DNA from 2 places in the Bradyrhizobium sp. HKCCYLRH3099 genome. Region 2 is predicted to be linked to the other one. Evidence: riboswitches for the same ligand, from Rfam matches in the RefSeq annotation. Region 2 holds a riboswitch; the other holds the start of a gene.
What was found. Region 2 has a riboswitch for cobalamin ahead of ACQR1Y_RS16875 (TonB-dependent receptor). Riboswitches for the same ligand answer to the same signal wherever they lie in the genome.
Positions count from the first base shown of each region.

Region 1 (9,252 bases), on a different contig from region 2:
CGCGCTCGGGCGGCTGGAGGAGGTCGCGGTCGAGTTGGCGGCGCTGCAGGCCTCCGAGCGTCCGGCGGCGGAGCGGGTTCCGGTGGTGCTTTTTGCCGGGGACCATGGCATCGCCGCCCAGGGGGTCTCGGCCTATCCGCCGGAAGTGACGGTGCAGATGCTGCACAACTTCGCCGGCGGGGGCGCGGCGATCTCGGTGCTGGCGCGCAGTTTGGGCTGTCCGCTGGAGGTGGTCGATGTCGGAACGCTCGCCGTCGACGCGGTGCGTGGGGTTTCCGTCGACAAGCCACGGCGCGGCACTCGTGACTTCAGCGCGGAGCAGGCGCTGACGCCGGAGGAGGTCGCCTTCGCCTGCGAGGCCGGACGGCGGGCCGTCGCTCGGCAGGCCGACCACGCGCCCGATCTCGTGATCTTCGGCGAGATGGGCATCGGCAATACGACATCGGCCGCAGCGATTGCAGCAGCGCTGCTGTCCTGCGCGCCGCACGACATCGTCGGCAGCGGCACGGGGCTCGATGCTGACGGGCGAGCCAGGAAAGCCGCGGTGATTTCCGCAGCCCTGGCGCGGCATGGCTCGATGCCGAATGCGGCCGTGGCCGATGTCCTGGCCGCCGTCGGGGGCCTCGAAATCATCGCGATGGCCGGCGCGATGATCGCGGCCGCGCAGCGGCGCTGGCCGGTGCTGGTTGACGGCTTCATCGTCTCGGTCGCGGCGCTCGCAGCGGTCAGACTCAATCCGTCGTGCCGGCCCTGGCTGCTGTTCTCGCATCGCTCCGCGGAGCGCGGCCACGCGGTCGTCCTCGACGCGCTCGGCGCCCGCCCGCTGATCGACCTCGATCTCAGGCTCGGCGAAGCCTCGGGTGCTGCCACGGCGCTGCCGATCATCCGGCTCGCCTGCGCGCTCCACAACGGCATGGCCACGTTCGCGGAGGCCGCCGTGTCCGGTCGCGACGCCTGATGCGGATCGATCTGCTGCGGCACGGGACCACGGGGCGAGACGGCCATCTTGATGGCCGCACCGATCCGCCGCTGAGCGAGGCGGGCTGGGATCAATTCCGGCGGCAGACCCAAAGCGGGGAATGGAGCCGCGTCGTGAGCTCGCCGTTGGTGCGCGCGCGTGCTGCGGCTGAGGATTATGCCCGACGGACCGGCTGCGCGCTGCACGTCGATCCGGATTGGAGCGAGCTCGATTTCGGGCAATGGGATGGACGCAAGCGCAGCGACATTATGAGCGCACCGGAAGAGGCTGCATTGCTCGAGGCCTTCTATGCTGACCCGATGGTGGCGGCACCGGATGGGGAGAGCTGGGCCGATCTGCAAGCGCGGGTGTCGCGCGCGGTCGACCGCATTCTCGCGACGCCCGAACCTGCGCCGGTCCTCGTCGTCACGCATGGCGGGGCGATCCGCGCCGCGCTGGCGCACCTGCTCGGATGGCCCTTGCACCAACTGTGGAGCCTGCGCATTCATCCTGGCACCCGTCTCACCCTGGAAGCCGGGCAGGGCGCGAATGGCGCGCCATGGGCCGAAATCGTCGAGATCATCCAGCCATGAGCTTGCGTGAATTCTGGATCGCCCTGCAGTTTCTGACGCGTCTGCCGACACCACGCGTGGCCGACTCTCGGCCCGATGATCTCGCGCGAGCGTCGCTGTGGTTTCCAGCCGTCGGCCTCGTGATCGGCGCCTGTCTCGCGATTCTCGCTCGGGTCTTTCAGAGCGCCGATCCCTGGATCGTCGCTCTCGCCGTCCTCGTGGCCTGGATCTGGATCACCGGCGCGCTGCATCTCGACGGGCTCGGCGATGTCGCTGATGCGTTCGGCGCATCGCATGGCAAGCCCGAGCGCTTCGTCGCGGTGCTCGGCGATCCCCATGCCGGCAGCTTCGCCGTCGTTGCGATCGCGCTGCAGATCGCCGCGAAGCTGGTGCTGATCGCCGAATTGGCGACCGGGCCGACGGCCTGGGCGCTCCTGCTCGTTCCGGCCTGGGCGCGCCTGGGGACGCTGGTCTGCACCAAGACGCTGCTGTCGTTGAAGCCAGGGATGGGCGCGAGCGTTACGAACGGCGTCGGCTGGAATGTCATCGTGATCTGGGGCGGCGTGCTCGCGGTCGCCGCACTCGCCGGAGCGCCGCCGACGCTCTTGGCCATCGCATTGATCCCGGCGATCGCGTTTTATTGGCAATGGCGGCTCGGCGGCATCACCGGCGACTGCCACGGCGCCAGCATCGAAGTGACGGAAACGCTGCTGCTCGCAGCCTGCGTGCTCGGCTAGCGCTTAAGCGCCTGTTCGAGCCGCTGCCACTGGGCTTCGTCGCAGGGCAGGCCGAAGCGCAGCCAGTTCGGATGCGCCGGGAAGCGCCGGACGTGGATGCCACGGCGCGCAAGCCGCTCGGCGATATCAGGCGCATCATCCGCGGCGACGAGCCGGAACAGTGGCGTGCCGCCGATCGCGCTACAGCCGGCTTTGGACAGAAGCGCGTCGAGGCGCGCGCAATCCTTGGCCAGCCGCGCGCGGGTCTGTTGCAGCCAGGCGTCGTCGGACAGTGCGGCCGTTCCGATGGCGAGCGCGGGCCCCGAGACCGCCCACGGTCCGAGGTCGTCGCGAATATGCTGGATCACGTCGTCGGAGCCGAGCGCGAAACCGAGGCGCACACCGCCAAGGCCATAGACCTTGCCGAACGAACGCAACACGATCGTGGCTGGCGGCAGATCGGCGGTGAGGCTTGCGTCAGCGGGATAAAGGTCGATGAAGGCTTCGTCGACGATCAGCAGGCCGTCATGTCGGCGCAAGGTCGACGCCAGTCGGACGAGCGCATCGCGCTGATACAGACGGCCGGTCGGATTGTTGGGATTGACCACGACCGCCACGTCGGCATCGGCGAGTGCCGCGATGTCATCGACGAGGTCGACCCGATGACCGCAGCGGCGCCAGCATCGCGCGTGCTCCTCATAGGTTGGCGCGAGCACGGCGACGGTCGAGCGCGGGCGCAGCCGCGGCAGGATCTGCAGCAGGGCCTGCGTGCCCGGCGCGGCCGCGATCATCTCGGACTGCGGGACGCCGTAGCGCGCCGCGGCCGCCGCGCGCAGCGCGCGTTCCTCGTCCTTGCCCGGCAGGCGCGACCAGCTTGCGGCGGAAAGTTCGGGCACAGAGTAGGGGATCGGGTTGATGCCGGTCGACAGATCGATCCACGGACGCGGCGCATCGGGGTAGCGGCGGCTGACCGCATCGAGATCGCCGCCGTGAACGATCGCTTCCGGCGCCTCGAAACGCGTGCTAGTCGCTCTCTGGTCCATATCTGTCCTTCAGCGGAGATCGATGTTCGTCTCTCTCGCGCTTACGGCGCTGCTCATCGAGGCGGCCGCCGGTTATCCCCAGATCCTGGTGCAGCGCGTCGGCCATCCCGTGATGTGGATGGGCGCGCTGATAGCATGGGCCGACCGCCACTGGAACGGGGACGGCGACAGCTTTGCCGTGCGTCGGGCGTCCGGCGTCGGGCTCGTGGCCCTGCTCGTGGCCGTGATGGCCGCCATCGGTCTCGCCGCCACCTGGCTCATGACCGCGCTTCTCGGCAACATCGGCGCAACGATCGTCCTCGGTATATTGGCCAGCAGCCTGCTGGCGCAGCGCAGCCTCGACACGCACGTTGCCGCTGTCGCGGAGGGGTTGGAGACCGGCGGGCTCGAGGGCGGCCGCCGCGCGGTGGCGATGATCGTCGGGCGTGATCCGGAACGGCTGGATGAGGCGGGCGTCTCGCGCGCCGCGATCGAGAGCCTGGCGGAGAATTTCTCCGATGGCGTCGTCGCGCCGTTGTTCTGGCTGTTCATGGGCGGGCTGCCCGGGATCCTGATCTACAAGGCGATCAACACCGCCGACAGCATGATCGGCCATCTGTCCGATCGTCACCGCGCGTTCGGCTGGGCGGCAGCGCGGCTGGATGATCTGATCAACCTGCCGGCCTCGCGCCTGTCAGCGGTGTGGATCGCAGCGGCCGCTCGCCTGATTCCCGGAGCATCCTCGTCGTCGGCGCTGCATGCGGTCGCGCGCGATGCCTCGCGACACCGGTCGCCGAATGCCGGCTGGCCGGAGGCCGCGATGGCCGGAGCCTTGGGCCTGCGCCTGGCTGGGCCGCGCACCTATCATGGACATCTGGTGACCGATGCCTGGATGGGCGACGGACGCGCCAATCTGAACGCGTCCGATATCCGGCGCGCATTGCGCCTCTACCGGATGGCTTGCCTGATCCAGGCGCTGTTCGTCGCCGTCATCTTCCTCGTCAAGGTGCTGTAGGCGAGTCTCGGCGCCACGGCTCGGTCGCGAGCGCGAGAATGCGGCTGACGTCGACGTGGCGCTCGAGGTGTTCGGCCAGGGCATCCAGCGTCGCCTCGACATCGCTGTCATAGGTCAGACCGTTGGTCATGGCGCCGAGTCCGCGCAGCCAATGCGCGCGCAACCCATCATCGGCGAACAGGCCGTGCACATAGCAGCCGGCGATCTGGCCGCCGCGCGCGACCGCACCATCGCTGCGGCCGTCGGCGAAGGTGAGGAAAGGATGCCGGGCGGCCGGCCCCTCGGTGCGGCCGATATGCATCTCGTAGCCGCGGAACGGGATCTGCTCCGTCGTCAGCCTGCCGCTGACGTCGCGCAATGCCTTGTCATCGGTCAGGGTGGTGTCGACATCGAGCAGGCCGAGCCCCGCGATCGATCCGGGCGCGCCTTCGCGTCCGTCGGGATCACTGATGGTCCGCCCGAGCATCTGGTAGCCACCGCAGATGCCGAGCAGGCGGCCGCCGCGCCGCAAATGCGCTGATAGATCGATGTCCCAACCCGTCTCGCGCAGAGCGGCGAGGTCGGCGATGGTCGCCTTCGATCCCGGCAGGATCACGAGGGCGGCGTCGCCGGGAATCGGCGTGCCCGGCCGCAGGAACTGCAGATCGATCCCGTCCTCGAGCCGCAGCGGATCGAACTCGTCGAAATTCGAGATGCGGGGATAGGCGAGCACGACGACCTTGGGGCGCTGTCCGCCGGTAGCGGCATGTCCCGGCAACCCCAGCGCATCCTCCGCCGGCAGGCGGCGGGCATCGGCAAAGTGCGGGATGAGCCCGAGCGAAGCCCATCCCGTCCGCGTCGCGATCTCGTTCATGCCCGCGGCGAACAAGGTCGGATCGCCGCGAAACCGGTTCACGAGAAAGCCGGCGACGAGCGCTGCATCGTCAGGTGCGAGCACGGCCTTTGTGCCGACGAGGCTTGCGATAACCCCGCCGCGGTCGATGTCGCCGATGACGACCACCGGAGTTCGCGTCGCCTGCGCGAACCCCATGTTGGCGATGTCGCCGGCGCGCAGGTTGATTTCCGACGCCGAGCCGGCGCCCTCGACCAGCACGACATCGGCATCCGCCGCGAGGTGATGGAAGCTGTCGAGCACCGCCGCCATCAATTGCGGCTTCATTGCCTGATAGGCGGAGGCCTTGGCGTTGCCGATGACGCGGCCCTGCACCACGACCTGCGAGCCGATCTCGCTCTGCGGCTTGAGCAGCACCGGGTTCATGTGCACCGTCATCGGCCGCCGCGCGGCGCGCGCCTGCAGCGCCTGGGCGCGGCCGATCTCGCCGCCATCGGCGGTGACGGCGGCATTGTTCGACATGTTCTGCGGCTTGAACGGCGCCACCTTCAGCCCGCGCAAGGTCAGCGCGCGCGCCAGCCCCGCGACGATCAGCGATTTGCCGACATCCGAGCCGGTGCCCTGGAACATGATCGCGCGCGCAGCCATCGTTTAGAACTCGATGCCTTCCTGCGCCTTCACGCCGGCCGAGAAGTGATGCTTCACGAGATTCATTTCAGTCACGAGATCGGCGGCCTCGATCAGCTCCGGCTTGGCGTTGCGGCCGGTGACGACGACGTGCAGATCGGCACGGCGCGCGGCGAGCGTCGCCACGACGTCGCCGATCGGCAGATGATCATAGCGTAGCGCGATGTTGAGCTCGTCGAGGATCACGAGCCGGATCGACGGATCTGCCATCAATTCTTTTGCCTTGGCCCAGGCGCGTTCCGCCGCGGCCACGTCGCGCGCGCGGTCCTGCGTTTCCCAGGTGAAGCCTTCGCCGAGCGTGTGCCAGGAGACCTGGTCGCCGAACGCCGCGATTGCCTTGCGCTCGCCGGTTTCCCACGCGCCCTTGCCGAATTGCACGACGCCGATGCGGAAGCCGCGGCCGAGCGCGCGCAGCATCAGGCCCCAGGCGGCTGTCGACTTGCCCTTGCCCTTGCCGGTGTGGACGATCAGCAGGCCTTTCTCCATGGTCTTCGAGGCGACCTCGGCATCCTGGATCGCCTTGCGATTTTCCATCTTGGCCTTGTGGCGCGCATCGTCGGCGTTCTCAGTCATCGGCAAGTTCTTCCTTATTTCCAAGTTCTTATTTCAACGTCAGCGGCAGGCCGGCCGCCATCAGGATCACGCGGTCAGCCATCGCCGCGACATCCTGGTTGAGCCGTCCCTGCGCGTCGCGAAACGCGCGGGCCAGCGCATTGTCCGGCACGATGCCGAGCCCGACTTCATTGGAGACGGCGATGATCGGACCGTGCGCGACTGAGAGCGCCTCGACGAGGTCGGCGGATGCGGCGGGCACGTCCATGTCGGCGAGCATCACATTGCTGAGCCAGAGCGTGAGACAATCGATCAGGATCGGAGCGGACGCATCTGTGTGCGCGCGGACGAGGCCGGCGAGATCATGCGTGGTCTCCAGCGTCTGCCATCCCTCGGCGCGCCGTGCCTTGTGTTGTGCAATGCGCTCGGTCATCTCGTCGTCGAACGCCTGCGCGGTCGCAACATAGATCCAGGGTGGCGGATTCGCGGTGATCAGCGCCTCGGCGTACCGGCTCTTGCCCGAGCGCGCGCCGCCGAGCACCAAAGTGAGGCGCGGCAGGGCGGGGAACGGCGGGGCAGGGGGCATGGGGACGATTCCGATTGACGGGCTTTGGCCCGCCCCGTATCTAACAGATGACGGTTCTCCGAAAGGAGAGATTTAGGGAACACGGTGCGGGTCCTTCGGACCCCAGGCCGCGGCTGCCCCCGCAACTGTAATCGGCGAGTGTGAGGCCAAGACACCACTGGGAAACCGGGAAGGTGGTTTCACGCAGCGACCCGAGAGCCAGGAGACCTGCCGTCGACATTGCTGTTGGCCGACCCGTCGCGCGGGGCGTCGCGATGCTGGTTTTGATCCTGCCGAGGATTCGGCGGGATGCCGTCGGATGCAGCGCATCGTCCGGTCCTCTGGGGGAGCCGGCAAGCGACGGAGACGGCCATGAGATTCACCCGTAGCACCACTTTTGCCGTCGCGAGCTTCGTCCTGCTCGCGGCCCAGCCCGCGTTTGCGCATCACATGATGGACGGCAAGCTGCCGCAGACCTTTGCGCAGGGCCTGCTCTCCGGCCTCGGCCATCCCGTGATCGGGCTCGATCATTTTGCCGCCATCATCGGTGCCGGCATCGTCGCGGCGCTGCTCGGCCGCGGTTTCGCGCCGGTGCTCGCCTTCACCACGGCGATGATCGCGGGCGTCGGGCTGCATCTGGCCAAGGCCAACATTCCCGCTGCCGAGCTGCTGGTCGGTCTCTCGACCGCCGTGGTCGGCCTAGTCGTGGTGATGCGCGGCCGGTTCGGCGTGCTACCCGTCGCGGCCCTGTTCGCGCTGACCGGCCTCGTGCATGGCTATGCGCTGGGCGAGTCGATCGTCGGTGCCGAGAATACGCCGCTCGGCGCCTATTTCGCCGGCCTGCTCGTGATCCAGACCTTGATCGCAGCCGGCGCGTTTGTCGCCACCCGGCTGCTGTCGGCGAAGGCTGATACACTTGCACCGATGGCGCTGCGCGTGGCCGGCGCGGCCATCGTGCTGGTGGGCGGTATCGCCGCGGCGACCGCCGCGGGCGTGATCGGCTGATTGATGACCGCTTCAGAGACTGGGCAGACGACGCTGTTCGTCTGCATCACCTGCCGCACGCAGGCGGCTGACGTCACGCCGCCTGAGCAGCCGCGCGCGGGAGCACGCCTGCTCGCCGCGATCGAAGCCGTGCCGCCCGAACAGCGGGACGGTGTCACGGTGGTCGGCGTCGAATGCCTGTCGAACTGCAATCGGGCCTGTACGGTGGCCGTGACGGCGCCGGGCAAATGGACCTATGTGCTCGGCGCGCTCGATCCGGACGTTCATGCGCGGGATGTTTTGACATTCGCGCAACTGCATCAGCGCCACGAGGCGGGTCTGCCGGCCTGGCGCGAGCGTCCCGAATACATCCGCAAGAACACCGTCGCGCGCGTGCCCGCGCTGCCGGCGATGTCCTGAACACGAGAGATCCGATCCTCATGACCAAGTCGTTCGCGAAGACGCCTTGCACCATCGTCACCGGCTTCCTGGGAGCCGGCAAGACCACGCTGGTGCGCAACCTGATCGAGACCGCCAACGGCCGGCGGCTCGCGATCATCGTCAACGAGTTCGGCGATGTCGGCATCGACGGCGACATTCTGAAGGGCTGCGGCGTGCCGGACTGTCCGGAAGACCGCATCGTCGAGCTCTCCAACGGCTGCCTGTGCTGCACCGTGGCCGATGATTTCGTGCCGGCGCTGAAGAGCCTGCTCGACCAGAAGGAGCCGCCGGAGCATATCGTGATCGAGACCTCCGGCCTGGCGCTGCCGAAGCCGCTGGTGCAGGCCTTCAACTGGCCTGAGATCGCGACCCGCGTCACCGTCGACGGCGTCGTCGCTGTGGTCGATGGCCCCGCCGTGATGGCCGGCCGTTTCGCCGACGATCCGGAGGCCCTGGCCGCCCAACGCGCGGCCGACGATTCGCTCGACCACGACAACCCGCTCGAGGAGGTCTACGAGGATCAGCTGCTCTGCGCCGATCTCGTCGTGATGAACAAGAGCGACCTGATGAACGATGAGGAACGCAAGAGCGTCGCCTCCGAGATCGCTGCCACGGTCCAGCGCTCCGTCAAGGTGATCGCGACCGAGCATGGCAGGCTGTCGGCCTCCATTCTGCTCGGGCTTGGCGCGGCGGCGGAAGCCGATCTCGCGGCGCGGCCGTCGCATCATGACAACGAGGCCGAGCACGATCATGAGGACTTCGAGAGCTTCGTTCTCGACGTGCCCGCGCAGGCCTCACCGGATGTGCTCGTCGATCGCATTGCGGCCGCCGTCGATGCGCATGACGTGCTGCGCGTGAAAGGCTTCGTCGAAGTCGCCGGCAAGCCGCTGCGCCTCCTGGTGCAGGCT
Region 1 covers NZ_JBNPTW010000013.1:53,283-62,534, reverse strand. The annotation lists gene cobT (nicotinate-nucleotide--dimethylbenzimidazole phosphoribosyltransferase) at 1-958, shown strand, start outside; gene ACQR1Y_RS22875 (histidine phosphatase family protein) at 958-1,551, shown strand; gene cobS (adenosylcobinamide-GDP ribazoletransferase) at 1,548-2,267, shown strand; gene cobD (threonine-phosphate decarboxylase CobD) at 2,264-3,289, opposite strand; gene cbiB (adenosylcobinamide-phosphate synthase CbiB) at 3,312-4,283, shown strand; gene ACQR1Y_RS22855 (cobyric acid synthase) at 4,270-5,763, opposite strand; gene cobO (cob(I)yrinic acid a,c-diamide adenosyltransferase) at 5,767-6,375, opposite strand; gene cobU (bifunctional adenosylcobinamide kinase/adenosylcobinamide-phosphate guanylyltransferase) at 6,404-6,940, opposite strand; cobalamin riboswitch at 6,975-7,169, shown strand; gene ACQR1Y_RS22840 (HupE/UreJ family protein) at 7,292-7,924, shown strand; gene ACQR1Y_RS22835 (DUF1636 domain-containing protein) at 7,928-8,323, shown strand; gene cobW (cobalamin biosynthesis protein CobW) at 8,344-9,252, shown strand, end outside.
Region 1: another riboswitch for cobalamin. It lies ahead of ACQR1Y_RS22840 (HupE/UreJ family protein); the one in region 2 lies ahead of ACQR1Y_RS16875 (TonB-dependent receptor).

Region 2 (9,252 bases):
CTTGTTCGCCGGCCGGGTCGCCAGCTCCGCAATTCCCGTAGATTTACGGGATGTGACACGCTCAGACGCAGACAGCAATCATTAGATACCGTTAGCAATGTATTGTAATGTGCAATGTGGCCCATGGGAGACAGGACAAGGGCCGGACCGCGGCCGTGATGCAGCTGCGCGAGCGCTCTCCGTGTCGGCGGGCGAGCGCCCCGTCCCCGGCGGCTCGGCGACAGTGCCAAGGGAACAAATTCCCCGTCAGGGCAGCCCACCCTTGCGCAGGGGCCACAAACCGGACAAAGATTGCGCCAAAATGTCGCGGCGGAGGTGTTCCATGAGATACGTCGACGGCGCGGTGATGTTCTTCAGCCTCTGGCTGCTGGCATCCATGCTTCTTGACGCGCTGACGCCGCCCGAGCTGACCTTCTACATGATCGGCCCGGCGATCGCGCCTGCGGTGGTCATCGTCGGGTTTCTGTACTGGCTGCGCATCCCTCCGCTCGATTGCGCCCTGGTGATCGCCACGCTTTGGATGGTGTCGGAGATGGCGCTGGAAATGATTTCACCGAAGCCGCTGTCGCCGCTGATGGCGGTCGCCGCCATCCTGCCGCTGCTGGTCGCCGGGATCGTGCGGCACGTCTATCACTGGCGCCAGTCGCGCCCGTCGGGGATGCAGCCGGTCGCCCTCAACGGCCTGCAGAGCCCCTCCGGATCGATGGCGAGCCGCCATCGGCTCTGACGGCCGCGGGACCGAGACGATGTCGATCCGGCGGCGCATGGTCAGAACTTGACGTTGACCGCGAGCTGCGCCGTGCGCGGCGGGCCGAGCAGCCACTGTGTCGTGCCGCCCGACGTCGCATAGATCGCGTCGAACAGATTGAAGACGCGGAACGACACCGTGGTGTTCGCATCCGGCTTCCATTGCACGCCGGCATTGACGACGCCGTAGGCCGGCCGCGCCAGCGTGTTGGCATTGTCGGCGAAGGTCCTGCCCACGACCTGGACGCCGGCATTGGCCGACCAGTTCGGCGCAAACGCCCAGGTCGCCCAGATGTTGGAGACCGTCTGCGGCACATTGACCGGAACGTTGCCGGCATAGTTGACGGCGACGCCGCCGACCGACTGGACGAAGTCGTCATATCTGGCGCGCAACAGCGCGGTGCTGGCATCGACCCGCCAGCCATGGTCGAGCGCGAGGCCGACCGCGGCCTCCACGCCGCGCGACGATTGCTGGCCGACCTGGACCGTGACGGCGGGATTGGCGGGATCGCGCGCCAACAGATTGTTCTTCACGATCTCATAGGCCGCCAAGGTCCACTCCCCCCGCCCGCCCCAGAACGACTGCTTGACGCCGACCTCGACCTGCTTGCCGCTCGACAGCGCGAAATTGCGGTTGGCCGCCGACATCGTGATCAGATTTCCGACCGGATCGACCGCCACGGCGTACTGGCCATAGAAGGCCAGATCCTTGATCGGCGTGTAGACGGCGCCGACGCGCCAGCTCGTGGCATGATAGGATTTCTCGTAGCTGTTGCCCGGCGTGACGTAGTCGGTGCGCGCGATCGTCGGCTCGTCCTGACGGATGCCGCCGATCAGCGATAGCTGGTCGGTCACCGACAGGCGGTTCTCGGCAAACAGGCCATATTGGTTGGTCGTGCTGCCGAATCCCGGCACGGTGCGATTGGGGCTCGCGAACACGCCTGGATCGAAGTCGTAGAGCGCGACCGAGGACGTGCCGCCATAGGGCGAGTTGTTGGTGTGGGTAAAGCTGATGTTGTTGACATCGAACCCGGCCACGAATTCGTTGGCCATGCCGAACACATGGCCGCGGAACGTCGCATCGAAGCGATCGCCGACCTGCTGCTGGTCGTGGAAGATCTCGATGTAGCTGCTGCGGTCGATGCGTCCGGTGGCGGCGTTGTAGGCGTAGCTCTCCACGTCCTTCCAGTGCCGCTGGCTGTTCAGATAATATAGCGTGTTGCGAACGGAAATGCCGTCGGCGACCTGCCACTCCGTCTTCACCTGATTCCAGCTGTCCTGATAGCGAATGCTGCTGTCGCTGACATTGTAGTTCTTGAAGCGCAGCGTCTCCAGGATGCGCCCGTTGACCAGCGGCGTGCCGAAATAGCGCGACGGGCTGCGATCACCATAGTCGGTCGAGATCGTCCAGGTGACGTCCTCGTTCTGCCTGACCTGAACCGCCGCATGCAGCGCGACGTTCGACGTCCGGTCACGGTCGACCCAGCCGTCCGACAGGTTGCCGGTCGCGGTGATGCGATAGGCCACGTCCCTGCTCACCGGTCCGCCGCTGTCGACGGCGATCCGGCGCGTCATGTTGCTGTCGAGCGAAACCTCCGCCTGGTTGCGCTGAACCCACAGCGGCAACTTCGAGACGACGTTGACCGCGCCGCCGATCGCGCCTTCGCCGTACATCACCGAGGCTGGGCCGCGCAGCACCTCGATACGCTCGGCCGACCAACTGTCGAAGGGGAAGGTCAGCGTGCCCGAGCCGACATAGAGGCGCGTGCCGTCATAGAGCGTCATCACCGAGCCGTTGCCGGTGAAGCCGCGGGTGTTGAAGGACAGCCCGCCATTGCCCGGCGCCGGGCTCGCAGTGAAGCCGACGGCGTTCTGCGTCACCGCATCGATCACATTCTGCTGGCCGCGCTCGGCGATCGTCTCGGCCGAGATCACGTCGACGCTCGCCGGCGTCTGCAGACGCGTCAGGCCGAGGCGGCTTCCGGTGGATGTCGCCTCCGTCAGGTTCAATGTCGGAGCCGCGAAGCCGGGATTGGCGGATGGCGCTGCCGCGACCTCCGTCGGCGGGCGCGCAGGACCTCGAGCGCGCCGGACCGCGGTGCGCTTCACCTCGGCCGAAAGGGATCGGCCGACGCGCGACGCCGTGGGCGGGTCGACCACGACAGGATCGAGCATGCGCTCCGGTTTGACAGCCTGTGACCAGCCGGCGGACGGCCATGACAGGGAGAGGATGGCAACGGACGACAGAAGGAGAACGCGTCGCTTCGACGCGACGGACAGAGCGGAGGTCATCAATGGACTCGCGACAACGTGGCACGTCACCGCGAGCAAAAGAATTCCCCCGCCGGAAGGCGGCAGAACGGCTTCCATCAGGACACCCCGCCCGATGTGCTCACGTGTGACCACGACTGACGGCAGGTCTCCTGGCTCGCGGGTCAGCGCCTGATCGCCGCCTTCCCGGACCGAGATCCAGTGGCTGATGGCGAAGGCTCGCCGCTTACAGTTGCGGGGGCAGCCGCGGCCTCGGGTCTCCCCTCACCGCGTTCCCGTTTAATCCTCGAAAGGAACCGTCGGTACGACCGTAGGTGCGAGCAAACCCGACTGTCAATGCCACAAGTTCTGAGAATACCCTCTTGTCCTTGGCGATCCGGACGAGGTCCGGGGCCGGCACCGTGCTGAGGCGCGCCGGTGGAAAAGTCCAGCCGGCAGCCGATATTGCCGCGAAATATTTCCGTGATTCTACGGAAACGAAAATTTACGTGGAACTCAGAAACCGACTTTTAAACTCCAGATGCCCATCAAGAGCCGACACAGAACCGTGCGGGGACCATGCTGAACGAACTTCTCGTGATCGAAGATGCCGACGTTCACCTGTCGATCCTGCGCAAGATCGCTGTCCAGGCGGGCTTTGCGACGACCGGCGTGAATTCGGTGGACGGCGCCATCAACGTGCTGCGCCGGCGCAACTTCGAGTGCATTACCCTCGACCTGAACCTTGGCGAGCGCTCGGGCACGGAAGTCCTGCAACTGCTGTCGGACATGAAATCGCGCACGCCGGTCCTGATCATCAGCGGCTCCGACGACAAGACCCGCGACGTCACCGTGCGCGCTGGCAAGATCCTTGGTCTCAACGTCTATCCGCCCTTCTCCAAGCCGGTCGACCTGGCCTTGTTGCGGCAGACCTTGCGCCAGATTGCGGCGGACACCGACCGGCAACGGCTGGTCAAAGCCAACATCCGCTGACGTCGAGATCGGCGCGCCAAGTCCCGCGCCGCCCATCCCCGCTCGCTCCACCGCATCTGCAAGAGCCGTGTGCTCCCCGCATTTTCGCTTGACGCAGATCAAGGCGCCATACCCTCGCCGCTTGTTGGCTGCACTGGGAAGCGGAACGAGGGAAAATGACGGCAGCAAATCCCAGCAGCGAAGCAGTCGTGGCCGAAGCGACGCCCTATGAACTGGTCGGCGGCGAAGCCGGCGTGCGGCGTCTGGCCGAACGCTTCTACACGATCATGGATGAAGAGCCTGGAGCGAGCCGGATCCGTGCCATGCACGACAAGGATCTCGCGCCCATCAAGCAGTTGCTGTTTGAGTTCTTGAGCGGCTGGCTCGGAGGCCCTGCGCTTTATTTCGAGCGGCCAGAGCATCGCTGCATCATGTCAGCCCACCGCCCCTATCCGATTGGTGACGCTGAACGTGACGAGTGGATGACGTGCATGCGCCGCGCGATGTTCGATTGCGACATCACGGGCGACATGTACGCGTTGCTGGATCAGGCATTCCTGCGGATGGCTAACGCCTTCAAGAGCCGCAAGCCGAACTGAGTCGGCTACGATTTGGATCAGCCCTGCTTGCTGGCAGCCTCGCGGGCCAAGCGTTCGGCCCGTAGCCGCTCGCGATTGGCATAAAAGGCCCGCTGAGCGGCCTCGTGTTCGCGCATGGCTTGCTCAGCATCCGCCCGGCGCGAGGCATCACGCGCCCGACGCTCTTCCGGCGTAAGCACGCGAGGTGTTCTGTCTGTGCTGTCGTAAGTCATGCACAGTCAACGCCCGAAGGGCGAAGCCGTTCCCCTCGTACCGGTGGCTCAGTCGGATTTTCGCGGAAACAGCCGGTCCCGGATGTAGCGCGATGTCGGCGTGAGGCTCAGGCCATAAGGCTTCTGCCAGACGGCGCGGTCGATTTCCTTCTTGTCGCCAATCTCGAGCCGGCCCTTGGCGTACTTGGCGATGAAGATCGCATCGCTCATCTTGCGCCCTGAGCGCTTGTTCTTGACCGTGACTTCCTTCCAAAGCCGCAGCCGTCCCAGCTTGAGCTTCGGAAGCTCCTCCTTGATCTCCCGCTTGAGGCAATCCTTCGCCGTCTCCCGCGCCCGCTTGCGGCCGCCCGGAAACATCCAGCGTCCATCAATGCGACGCCGGACCAGCAGAACCTTTCCGCCCTTGGCGGCAACGAGCTTGGACGCTTTCGCCATGGCCCGGAAACTTTCACCTCGCGACCGCTTTCAGGCAGATCCTACAGGATTCGTTGCGAGGCCCTCCACCGGACCTTTGCGGAAGGGGGCTGCAGCGTCCGTTCAAATCAGTAGCAAGAGCGCGGATCAACCGCCACGTACTCGCCCGACGGATAGCGATAGTAGCAATTGCCCTGGGACAGATAGTAGCCCGGACGTGCCGCTGCCGTCGCGCCGGCAATCGCGCCGGTGGCGCCGCCGAGCACGGCACCGGCAGCCGCGCCGCCCGCCTTCCCGGTCAGCAGGCCGCCGAGCACGCCGCCGATGATCGCACCGCCGAGCGCACTCGCGCCGGGGTCCGGATCGGCGGGCGGCGGCGCGGCTTCATAGACGACCGCGGGCGGCGGGGCCTGGTAGGCCGCCGCCGGGGCGTAGACCACGTCGTCGGCATAGTCCTCCGACACATATGTGGGAGGCCCTTCCATCGGCTCGGGATAGTAATACCAGACGCCACCCACGTCCCACCACCAGCCGGGTCGGCCGTTGTGCACTTCGTGGCGCCAGCGGCCGCCTTCCCAGCCGACCCGCCCGCGATAAGGTTGTCCGCCATAGTCGCGCACCGCGACCGCGCCGCGGGCATAGCGCGCGTCGGGCGTTCGTCCGGCAGCCGCGGGACGAGGCCCAGGATTGTGCGCCGGGCCGTATCCTTGCCCGGCATAAGCCGGACCGGCCCCCGGACCAACGCCCGGCGGACGGCCCTGCTGCGCCACGGGCGCGGGCGGACGGACCTGGGGTGTGCCGGCAGTCCGCGGCTGAGGCCCGCCCGGCTGGCTGACCGGAGGCGCCACAGCGGTCGGAGCTCCCTGCGCCGGCCCTCCTCCGCCCTGCCGCGGGCCTTGGACATGTGGCTGGCCTCCCGCCGGCCCGCCCTGAGCGGGTCCCTGACGAAGGACCGCGGGCGGACGCCCCTGCGGCGAGGGTCCGGCCCCCGGACCGCCCTGGTCCTGGGTTTGCGCCCACACCTGCGCGGGCAATGCGATCACCGCGAGGGCCGCCAATGCCGGCAGCCGAGGCGTGGTCTGGTTGAACAATGACATCTTCAATCACCCCTCGATCGCGGGCATTGCGCTCCGGCTTCGGACGCCTCGGACACGCCGGACGCGCGGATCGGATCTCATCCTGCCGCGCCACACTCCTTGCGAGAAACCGGAAGAATCGCGACATTTTTGCGACCAAGCGTCAGACAGCTCCCCAATAGCGGAAAAGCGCGCTGATTCGTCGCCAAATGATGAAAAGCGGCGCACTCCATCTGCGGGCACGGACAGCGGCCCCGCCGATCTCAGCTCAGCGCTCCGGAGCGATGACGGCGCAGTTGGAGCGTCCGGACATCAGGCAGTCCTGCATCCGGCTGGCCGAGGTCAGTTGGCGAGCCAGCCACAGGCCGAAACCGACCATGATCGCCGCGAACACGAGCGCCGCGATCGCCGCTCCGCGCCCGTGCCCCTGATCCGGCGTTCCCATCTTGCGCCTAGGCCGAGCGGAGGCCGGCCGCCTCCTCATGAGGCTGCTGGTGGCGCGACGCGGGCGAGATCGGCTCGCTCCGCGTGCAGCTGGTGACGCCGAGAAACTGCCCACATTGCCATTCGGAGCCGAGCACGCCGGCCGAAACCGGCGTCGTCCTGGCGAGCACGGCGCTCATCACGCAAGCGCTGGTTACGAGGGCCGCCAGCGCCAGGGCGAGCGCAAGGCGCCTGCGCCCCCGAAACACAGAGGTCATGCCGGTAAACTCCATCGGATGTCGCACCCTGGCGGTACGCCATGGCCCGCGAGGCGTGAAGCAATTCACATCCGGCTGACCTCGTCAGCGTCACGGGGGAGGCTTACATAGCGATCGGTGCGCCCCATGCAAGCGCTCAGCCCCGCGGTTGGGGGAGGATGGTGATAAAGCATTTGTCATCGACATATGCGATCCTATACACACACCCTCGCGTCAGCCTTCGCTCGTGTTCACGTCACCGTGGAAGAACTGCTTGGCGGCGCAGGCAGCCCCTCACCGAACCACACCAGTAGCGAAGTGACGACGTCTCCATGAGAGGATTCAAGGAACCTGGATTTGCCGATCGGCAGAAGGCCGCGCAGCAGGCACGCCAGAGCATTTTACAGAAGTTCAAATCACAGCCGGGACCCGACGATCCCGAAGTCGTGAAGCGCCGGCAGGAGCGAGAGGCCGCAGCGGCACGTCGCGAGCAGTTGCGCCTTGAGCGCGAGGCCGCGAAGGCCGAGCAGAAGCGCCTGGAAGAAGAGGCCAAGGCGGCCGAGGCTGAACGCCTCGCACGCGAGGCAGAAGAAGCTGCCGCCCGCGCAGCCGAGCTCGAAGCCGAGCAGAAGGCGAAGCGCGATGCGCGCTATGCCGCGCGCAAGGCTCGCGGCAAGAAAAAGTAAGACTGTACGACTAGTGCGACGCGCCAGGCTTGGCGCGTCATGCGCGCGGCGTGGTAAAGGCGCTGCCCGACAGGTTCGGCGATGGGAGGCGCGCGCCATCCCATCGCACGCGATCGGCGGCTTAGTTCTTCTTCATCATGCCGTCGTCCTTCTTCATGCTGTCCTTCGACATCGCATCGTCCTTCTTCATCGAGTCCTTGGACATCGAATCCTTCTTCATGCTGTCGTGGGACATCGCTCCCTTCTTCATCCCGTCATCCTTGCTCATCTTGTCCTCGGCAAAGGCAACCGGCGCGAGAGCCATGTTGAAGGCGAGAGCGGCGGCGGAAACGCCCAGGATGAAGCGGCTGCGATTGGTCATGATGATCTCTCCTTGAGGTCGGGGTCGACTTGAGATGCGGGTCGACGGCGGCGGATGCGCCGCTCCCTGACATCGACGTTGTGGTCACAGCGCTTGTTACGCGGGGCGCGAAGAATTTTTGTTCGATCAATTTTGACTCGAACTTGCCGCGTTCGGAACCGACCGACACAATTTCGCCCGTCGAGCGAATGTTAGTAGATCTCGCGCACGGGGATTCACAGGTGGGCATTGCGCCGCAGCAATATGTCGCCTCCCATGCATTTGGCCTCGAACGAACGCGATTGTTCGGCTAGAGGAGAATCCGGCAGGGTCGGCGGCTTATGCACGCTGACGTATCGGGTCGGGAACCCAACCACCAGTTGTCCAGGGGAAATCTCATGCTCTCACGCCGTCACGTCCTTGCATCTGCGCTTGCTGCGCCCGCGATTCTGCGTTTCGGAACCGGTACGGCTCATGCAGCAACGACGCTGAAGATCTCCCACCAGTTTCCCGGCGGCACCATCGACAAGGGTGACTTCCGCGACCGGCTCTGCCGCGTGTTCTCGGAGGAGGTCGCGAAGCGCTCGGGCGGCGAGATCGCGACCGAGATCTATCCGAACTCATCGTTGATCAAGACGGTCGCGCAGTTCTCCGCCATGCGGAAGGGCGCGCTCGACATCAGCCTGTATCCGATGCCCTACGCCGGCGGTGAGGTCCCCGAGACCAACATCGCGCTGATGCCGGGTCTGGTGACCACTTACGACCAGGGCATGCGCTGGAAGAACGAGCCGGTCGGCAAGGCGCTGAGCGACTTCCTCGCCGACAAGGGCATCATCCTGCTGACCTGGGTCTGGCAGGCCGGCGGCGTCGCCAGCCGCTCGCGTCCGCTGCTCACGCCCGAAGATGCGAAGGGCATGAAGGTGCGCGGCGGCTCGCGCGAGATGGACATGGTGCTGCAGAGCGCCGGTGCCTCGGTGCTCTCGGTTCCCTCCAACGAAATCTACACGGCGATGCAGACCGGCGCCTGCGATGCCGGTATTACCTCCTCGACCAGCCTGATCTCGTTCCGCCTGGAAGAGGTCTCCAAGGCGCTCACCTCAGGCGCCAAGGCCTCGTATTGGTTCATGCTCGAACCGCTGATGATGTCCAAGGCCTCGTTCGACAAGCTGCCGAAGAACCAGCAGGACATTCTGCTGACCGTCGGCGCCGAGATGGAAGCGTTCGGGCGCAAGGGCGCGCAGGAGGACGACATCGAGGTGGCGAAGGTCTACGAAAA
Region 2 covers NZ_JBNPTW010000007.1:216,301-225,552, reverse strand. The annotation lists gene ACQR1Y_RS16880 (hypothetical protein) at 347-727, shown strand; gene ACQR1Y_RS16875 (TonB-dependent receptor) at 769-3,039, opposite strand; cobalamin riboswitch at 3,144-3,334, opposite strand; gene ACQR1Y_RS16870 (response regulator) at 3,577-3,990, shown strand; gene ACQR1Y_RS16865 (group II truncated hemoglobin) at 4,146-4,568, shown strand; gene ACQR1Y_RS16860 (hypothetical protein) at 4,586-4,780, opposite strand; gene ACQR1Y_RS16855 (NUDIX hydrolase) at 4,829-5,215, opposite strand; gene ACQR1Y_RS16850 (hypothetical protein) at 5,323-6,042, opposite strand; gene ACQR1Y_RS16845 (hypothetical protein) at 6,539-6,715, opposite strand; gene ACQR1Y_RS16840 (hypothetical protein) at 6,723-6,971, opposite strand; gene ACQR1Y_RS16835 (DUF6481 family protein) at 7,283-7,636, shown strand; gene ACQR1Y_RS16830 (pentapeptide MXKDX repeat protein) at 7,758-7,997, opposite strand; gene ACQR1Y_RS16825 (TRAP transporter substrate-binding protein) at 8,375-9,252, shown strand, end outside.